DNA from 2 places in the Bradyrhizobium sp. ISRA464 genome. Region 2 is predicted to be linked to the other one. Evidence: predicted binding sites of a transcription regulator. Region 2 holds the regulator's gene; the other holds the start of a gene.
The links. Region 2 encodes LexA, which represses DNA repair genes until DNA is damaged. Its sites were predicted from a motif close to TGTTCNNNNTGTGTTCNG; they were not measured.
Positions count from the first base shown of each region.

Region 1: uvrA (excinuclease ABC subunit UvrA) is a predicted target of LexA. The motif match lies at 1,747-1,764, and genes of this name have one in related genera.

Region 1 is NZ_CP094526.1:4,061,442-4,065,650, reverse strand. It holds gene MTX19_RS19140 (outer membrane beta-barrel protein) at 1-681, shown strand, start outside; gene MTX19_RS19135 (outer membrane protein) at 926-1,588, shown strand; gene uvrA (excinuclease ABC subunit UvrA) at 1,853-4,209, shown strand, end outside.
Region 2 is NZ_CP094526.1:3,951,605-3,955,813, reverse strand. It holds gene MTX19_RS18610 (HAD family phosphatase) at 1-110, shown strand, start outside; gene glp (gephyrin-like molybdotransferase Glp) at 139-1,350, shown strand; gene lexA (transcriptional repressor LexA) at 1,575-2,279, shown strand; gene MTX19_RS18595 (hypothetical protein) at 2,579-3,007, shown strand; gene MTX19_RS18590 (hypothetical protein) at 3,158-3,385, shown strand; gene MTX19_RS18585 (ComEC/Rec2 family competence protein) at 3,382-4,209, opposite strand, start outside.

The DNA.
Region 1 (4,209 bases), 110 kb from region 2:
GACCTGGCCGCGCGTCCTTACACCAAGGCGCCGCCGCCGATGGTTGCCGCGGTGTACGACTGGAGCGGTTTCTATATTGGTGCCAACGGCGGTTGGGGTTCGAGCCGCAACAGTTGGGACTCGGTCCCGCCGTTCCTGGTCGGCGCGGAAGGCAGTCATGATGCGACCGGCGGCGTGGCCGGTGGCCAGATCGGCTATCGCTGGCAGGCCGGCACCTGGGTGTTCGGCCTTGAGGCACAGGGCGACTGGGCCGACCTGAAGGGCAGCAACACCAGCCTGCTGTTCCCCGGCTTCGTCAACACCTCGAAGATCGATGCGTTCGGCCTGTTCACCGGTCAGATCGGTTACGCCGCCAACAACGTCCTGCTCTACCTGAAGGGCGGCGCCGCCGTGACCTCGAACAAATACCGCATCAACGATCTCACCGGCGCGCTGTTTGCGAGCAGCGGTGACGACACCCGCTGGGGCGGCACGGTTGGCGTGGGCCTCGAATTTGGCTTCGCGCCGAACTGGACGGCCGGCGTCGAGTACGATCACCTGTTCATGCAAGATCGCACCCTCAACTTCACCTCGCCGGCGACCGGCGTCATCGTCGGCAGCGATCGCATCCGTCAGGACGTCGATCTCGTCACCGTCCGTTTGAACTACAAGTTCGGTGGCCCGGTCGTCGCGCGCTACTGATCGTAGGAGTTGATGCTATTCAGCGAAAAGGCCGGCCTCGCGCCGGCCTTTTTGTTGCCCGGAGAGCACACGCCTGTGCCCAGCCGGCGTTCTGGGCTGCACGTTTCCCGTGCATTGTTGTTTTCCGGAGACACACGTCCCAGCTTATCCGTGTAGAAGCGCGCCAACGTCACGCAACACTGCCGTGACGCTCCCTTCGAGGGCTTGAAGGGACAACAAGAAGAATGGGACTGGGATTTTGAAAATGAAGACCGTTTTGCTGGCGTCGGCCGGCTTGCTTGTTTTGAGTGCGTTTGCTCCGGCCTCGGCCGCGGACATGGCGGCGCGTGCGCCCTACGTCAAGGCTCCGCCGCCCGCCGCGATCTACAACTGGACCGGCTTCTACATCGGCGGCTTCGGCGGCTATGCGAGCGAGAACACCGACGCTTCCCCGAAGATGAGCGGCGGCTTCGCCGGCGGCACCATCGGCTACAACTGGCAGGCCGGCAACATCGTCTACGGCCTCGAAGCTGACGGCGGCTGGGCTGACGTCGACGCCTCGGTCACGGCGCTCGGGATCACCACCAAGAGCCGCATCGACTCGCTCGGCACCGTGCGCGGCCGCATCGGCTTCGCGGTCGACAAGGTGCTGTTCTACGGCACCGGCGGCTACGCCTGGGTCGACAACAAGATCAGCGCCACCGCGCTCGGCGTGACGGTCTCGGAGAGCCACTTCCATTCCGGCTGGACCGTCGGTGCGGGCATCGAGGCGTTCTTCGCTCCGCAGTGGTCGGTCAAGGGCGAATACCTCTATCGCAGCCTCGGCAGCGAGAACTATTTTGGCGTTCCCTCCGGCGATCTCAACCTGCACAGCGTCCAGGTCGGTGTGAACTATCACTTCGGCGGCCCGATCGTCGCGCGCTACTGATCGAACTTCACGACCCTGTCGTGACCTTCACGACCGTGGTGACGAAAGGCCGGCCTCGCGCCGGCCTTTTTGCTGTGGCAGGACCGTGCTGCTGACGGCTGCTGCCATCCGGCAAACTATCCGTTGATGGACCCAACACGGCACTGGAAATCCGCTGCCGTTCTTCCTACGTTCCAGTCTTCACACAGCCATCGGCGCAAGGTCCCGGCATCACCGGTGACGCGCGCCCAAAAGGCGCAGCATCAGGCGCCCGGAATTGCCGCAATGGATGAAGTGCTGAAGTCGAAGCGCCAACAGACCGCGGGCTCCTCGTCGCGCGCCATCACGATCCGCGGCGCGCGCGAACACAACCTGAAGAACATCGACGTCGAGATTCCGCGCGACAAGCTCGTGGTGTTCACGGGCCTGTCCGGTTCGGGCAAATCCTCGCTCGCATTCGACACCATCTATGCCGAGGGCCAGCGCCGCTATGTCGAGTCGCTGTCGGCCTATGCGCGCCAGTTCCTGGAGATGATGCAGAAGCCCGACGTCGACCAGATCGACGGCCTGTCGCCGGCGATCTCGATCGAGCAGAAGACGACGTCGAAGAACCCGCGTTCGACGGTCGGCACCGTCACCGAGATCTATGACTACATGCGCCTGCTGTGGGCGCGCGTCGGCGTGCCGTATTCGCCGGCCACCGGCCTGCCGATCGAGAGCCAGATCGTCTCGCAGATGGTAGACCGAGTGCTGGCGCTACCCGAAGGCACCCGGCTCTATCTGCTCGCGCCGGTCGTGCGCGGCCGCAAGGGCGAATACAAGAAGGAGCTCGCCGAGTACCTGAAGAAGGGTTTTCAGCGCGTCAAGATCGACGGCACCTTCTACGAGCTCGCGGACGCGCCCGCGCTCGACAAGAAATTCCCGCACGACATCGACGTCGTGGTCGACCGCATCGTGGTGCGCCCAGACCTCGCCCAGCGCCTCGCGGAAAGTTTCGAGACCGCGCTGAAGCTCGCCGACGGACTGGCCGTGATCGAATATGCCGACGCACCGGCAGCTAGCGCGACCGAGGACAAGAAGAAGACCGCCAAGATCCACGACAAGAGCGGCCCCGAGCGCATCCTGTTCTCGGAGAAGTTCGCCTGCCCCGTCTCCGGCTTCACGATCCCCGAGATCGAGCCGAGGCTGTTCTCGTTCAACAACCCCTATGGCGCCTGCCCCGCCTGCGGCGGCCTCGGCGTCGAGCAGCATGTCGACGAGGATCTCGTGATCCCCGACAAGGAGCTGACCTTGCGCAAGGGCGCGATCGCGCCCTGGGCGAAGTCGTCCTCGCCCTATTACATCCAGACGCTGACCGCGCTCGGCAAGCACTACAAGTTCACGCTCGACACCAAGTGGAAGGACCTGCCGAAGAAGGTGCAGGCCGCGCTGCTGCACGGCTCCGGCGACGACGAGATCAAGTTCTCCTACGAGGATGGCGTCCGCTCCTACGACACCAAGAAGCCGTTCGAGGGCGTGGTCACCAACATCAACCGCCGCTACCGCGAGACCGAGAGCGAGTGGGCGCGCGAGGAACTCGGCAAATACTTCTCCGACATCCCCTGCGCGGGCTGCCACGGCTACCGGCTGAAGCCCGAGGCGCTGTGCGTCAAGATCGGCGGCAAGCATATCGGCGAGATCGCCGACCTCTCGGTCAAGCGCGCCGGCGAATGGTTCGAGACGGTGCCGGAGGCGCTGAACGCGCAGCAGAACGAGATCGCCGCGCGCATCCTGAAGGAGATCCGCGAGCGCCTGACCTTCCTGCTCGACGTCGGCCTGAACTACCTGACGCTGTCGCGCTCCTCCGGCACGCTGTCCGGCGGCGAGAGCCAGCGCATCCGGCTGGCGTCGCAGATCGGCTCGGGACTGACCGGCGTGCTCTACGTGCTCGACGAGCCGTCGATCGGCCTGCATCAGCGCGACAACGCCCGCCTGCTCGACACCCTCAAGCGACTCCGCGACCTCGGCAACACCGTGGTCGTGGTCGAGCATGACGAGGACGCGATCCGCCTCGCCGATTACGTGCTCGACATCGGCCCCGGCGCCGGCATGCACGGCGGCCATATCGTGGCGCAAGGCACGCCCGACCAGATCATGCGCAATCCGAAGTCGCTGACCGGCAAGTATCTCACCGGCGAACTCTCGGTGCCCGTGCCGGATCGGCGGCCGCCGAACCACCGGCGCACCATCAAGGTCGTCAACGCCCGCGGCAACAATCTGAAGAACGTCTCGGCCGAGATCCCGCTCGGCCTGTTCACCTGCGTCACCGGCGTCTCCGGCGGCGGCAAGTCGACGCTGCTGATCGACACGCTCTACCGCGCCATCGCCCGCAAGCTCAACAATGCGAGCGAAGGCGCCGCCCCGCACGACCGCATCGAGGGGCTGGAGCATATCGACAAGATCATCGACATCGACCAGTCGCCGATCGGCCGCACGCCGCGCTCCAACCCCGCGACCTATACCGGCGCCTTCACGCCGATCCGCGAATGGTTCGCCGGCCTGCCCGAGGCCAAGGCGCGCGGCTACGAGCCCGGGCGCTTCTCGTTCAACGTCAAGGGCGGCCGCTGCGAGGCCTGCCAGGGCGACGGCGTCATCAAGATCGA
Region 2 (4,209 bases):
TCGACGACACAGCGGCCAATATCGAGGGTGCGCGGGCGCGCGGCCTACATGCCATCCATGTGACATCGACGGATGACGTGGCAAGGGCACTCACCGCACTTGGAATATGAAGACCTTGGGATTTGAGGAGCCCTGCCCGTGGCCCTGATGCCGGTTGCCGATGCCCTGTCAGCCATTCTCGCCGGCGCCGAACCGCTGCCGGAGGAGACGGTCGCGCTCGATGCCGCCTACCACCGCACGCTGGCGCGCGACGTCGCGGCGCGGCGCACGCAGCCGCCGCAGGCCATGTCGGCGATGGACGGCTATGCGGTGCGCGCGGCCGATGCGTCCGACCTGTCGGCCAGGCTGAAGGTGATTGGCGAAGTCGCCGCCGGCCGCCCGTTCGAGCGGACGGTCGGCGCGGGCGAAGCGGTGCGGATCTTCACCGGCGGCGTGATCCCTGACGGCGCGGACGCCGTCATTATCCAGGAAGACACCAAGGCTGACGGCGACCACATCACGATCACCGAGGCCGCCGCGAAGGGACGGCACATCCGCTCCGCTGGCGTCGACTTCCACGCGGGCGACGTGCTGCTTGCGGCCGGCAGCCGCCTCTCCGACCGCGCGCTCTCGCTCGCCGCGGCCATGAACTATCCGGAACTCGCCGTGCGCCGCCGTCCGAAGGTCGCGGTGCTGGCGACCGGCGACGAGCTGGTGATGCCGGGCTCCCGCCCCGGCCCCGGCCAGATTGTCTATTCCAACGGCTACGCGCTGCGGGCCCTGGCCCGCGCGGAGGGCGCGGAGACCGTCGACCTCGGCATCGCCGCCGATACGGTGGCGGCCACCACGGCCGGCATCCGCCAGGCGCGGGAGGCGGACGCCGACATCCTGATCACCACCGGCGGCGCCTCGGTCGGCGATCATGATCTCGTCAAGCAGTCGCTGGAGGCGGAGGGCGTCCGGATGGCGTTCTGGCGGATCGCGATGCGGCCGGGCAAGCCGATGATGCATGGCCGGCTGGGAACAATGCGGGTGATCGGCCTGCCCGGAAATCCGGTGTCGTCCTATGTCTGCGCCTTCCTGTTTCTGGTGCCGTTGATTCGCGCCCTGAGCGGCCGAAAAGTGATTCATCATGTCCGCGACAGCGCCCTGCTTGGCCGTGACCTCGCCGCCAACGATCAGCGCGAGGACTATCTCCGTGCGCGGCTCGAAGAGCGCGACGACGGCAAGCTGATCGCGACACCCGTCACCCAGCAGGACAGCTCGCTGTTGGGGAATCTTGCTGCGGCACGGGCACTTGTGATCCGTCCGCCGTTCGCGCCGGCGGCCGTCAAAGGCGAGGCGTGCGAGATCCTGACACTGCCTGAGTGAGGCTTTGCGACCGCACCGATCAGGCGCGAGCGGCTGCGTTCACCGGAAATTAAGTGGTTGCGGAACACATATCGAACATATAGTGTCCGTTCATGATTTGTTTCGAGTACTGGTGTCTACAAATGGGAGCGCACTGAGGAGTGTCGCAAGTCTCGCGCTCCCGAGGTCAGGCTCCCTGAAGGTCTCGGAATCGAACGACGCTATCAACCGGGGGAATACTCGAGATGCTCACGCGCAAACAGTACGAACTTCTGCGTTTCATCAATGAACGTCTGAAGGAGGCCGGCGTCCCGCCCTCTTTCGACGAGATGAAGGATGCGCTCGACCTGCGCTCGAAGTCCGGTATCCACCGCCTCATTACAGCACTGGAGGAGCGCGGCTTCATCCGCCGCCTGCCGAACCGCGCCCGCGCCATCGAGGTGATCAAGCTTCCCGAACTCTCGGCCGGCGGCGGCAACGGCCGCCGCGGCTTCACCCCCAGTGTTATCGAGGGCACGCTCGGCAAGCGCTCCAGCACGCCGCAGATCGCCGAGGATGACGGCAACCGGCCGGTCGCCGTCCCTGTCATGGGCCGGATCGCGGCCGGTACGCCGATCGAGGCGCTGCAGACCCGCAGCCACACCATCAGCGTGCCGCCGGACATGCTCGGCGCCGGCGAACATTATGCGCTGGAGGTGCGCGGCGACTCCATGGTCGACGCCGGCATCCTCGACGGCGACATGGCGCTGATCCAGCGCAACGACACCGCCAACACCGGCGACATCGTGGTGGCGCTGATCGACGAGGAGGAAGCGACGCTGAAGCGCTTCCGCCGCCGCGGCGCGTCGATCGCGCTCGAGCCTGCCAATACCGCCTATGAAGTGCGCATCCTGCCGCCAAACCGCGTACGGATCCAGGGCAAGCTGATCGGGCTCTATCGCAAATACTGACCGCGTCGCATGTCCAGCCGCGACCGCGTGCAGCGCGGCGTGCCTTCGTGCAGTTGAACACATGTTGTGAGGGAACGAGCGACGCGCAACGCCGTTGCCTATAGACTGCGCTGCGCGAGGGCCTCCGGCGCGTCCCGATACCACCGGAACGCTGTAGCGCGTTTGTGATCGGAGCCTTCCGCAGCCAGTCGTACAATCGCCCAGAAACGGGAAGAACCTCGTTTGCTGTCGTCCACTCTGGTAGAGGCCTGCGCCTCAGGAGAGGCACGGGTCGCTATCTCGAAATGAGGAGCCATCCGATGTGTGACTATAGTCTGCACGCCGTGGCATCGCGCCCCGCCGTTGTCGGAGAGACGCTGATCACCACGACATTCCGCGGCACGTCAACCCGCGGCTTTGCTTCGGAGAGCGATCCAAATGTCGCGGTCTGCATGCTTCCCGGCACCGAGCTCGCGTTCGTCGAGAACGTGCGCTACGACAGCCGCTGGATCTGGACCAAGACGATCGGCTTCCGCGTCGGCGTGTTCAACGAAGTCGAGCCCGACGTTCCCGATCGCCATCATGATGCGGTCGAATTCCCCGACGGCAGCCATGTGCTGGTGACCCAGCTCGTCGAAGGACAGCACGTCACCGTACTGCAGCTACCCGCTCTTCACCCGCCTGTCGTCGAGAAGCCGAAGGTGGTCGAGCGGCGGCCCTCTGCATTCGCGTCGCTGTTTTTGGGTTGAGCGCATCATGGCCGCAGGATGAGTTTGGACCTGCGGCATGTGACCTAACCGATTTCGAGCGACCCCGGACTTCGGGTTCCGGGGCGCGTCTGGGGATTTGCGTCGGACGGCGCCTTGGCGCATCATCGCTCACGGACAAGGACGTGCTCGGTGGTCGACAAGGTCACATGGCAAAAGGCTGGACGCGTCACGGAGCCGGGCCGCTACATGTTCCGGTTCGGCTGGCTGACCGTGACGGCTGACGACCTGAAGGTCTGGCAGCAATTCCCCGAAGCGACGTTTACCCTAGTCAAGAAGCCCGACGCCGATCCTGACTCGGACGAGTATCACCTCGGCGCCTTTGACCTGCCGACCCATCCCCTCCCCGATCAGCACTAATCGTCGCCCTGCAGATCGGCCTCCGCCGGGGTCGCATCCACCGCCGGGCGCGGCGCGCGGCCGGGCAGGCGCAGCGCGGTCTCGCTCTCGGTGTCGCCGGGAACCGCCGGCGTCCATGGCCGGTCGATCCCGCCGGGCCTGACCGCATCGACGGCAAAGCCATCGCGGGTGCGGCGCAGCACCAGCGCGCCGTGGCGCCGCCGCAGCCGTTCGGCATCGATCACCGAGGCCGCGCAGCCCTGCGGCGCCGGCCGTGCCGTCACGATCAGCGCCGCACGCTCGCAATCGTCGGCCAGCGCCGCGGGCCGCATCGCCAGCGAAACGAGCATGCCGCCCGCGCCCTGGGTCACGCAGCCGTTCTCGTCGCAGGAGACGCCGTCCGCGAGCGAGGCGTCGGCCGCCGTCCGCGCGTCGGCGTCCGCCGCCAGCCACTCCTTGATCAGGAAGGCGTCCTTGCCGCTCCGCATCAGATGCAGCCGCCCGTCGCCGCCGCGGACCGCCACATTGCGGCCGTCGGCCGCGACCAGCACGTCCGACTGCGGCACCCGCACCGCCCAGATCAGCGCCACCGCAAGCAGCGCCGCGCCCGACCAGCGCAACGGCGTGCGCAACAACCCGAGCAGGACGAGGCCGGCGCTCGCCACGATCAGCGGCCCGGTGCCGAACGCCGCCATGCGCCCGACCGCGCCCGGCGGGGCGGCGACCCATTGCGTCACCACGATCATCCAGTCGATGCCAACGCCCATGATCGCCCAGAACACGCCGTCGAACCCGAACGGCATCGCGGCGAGCCCCAGCAGGCCCGCCGGCATCACCACCGCCGA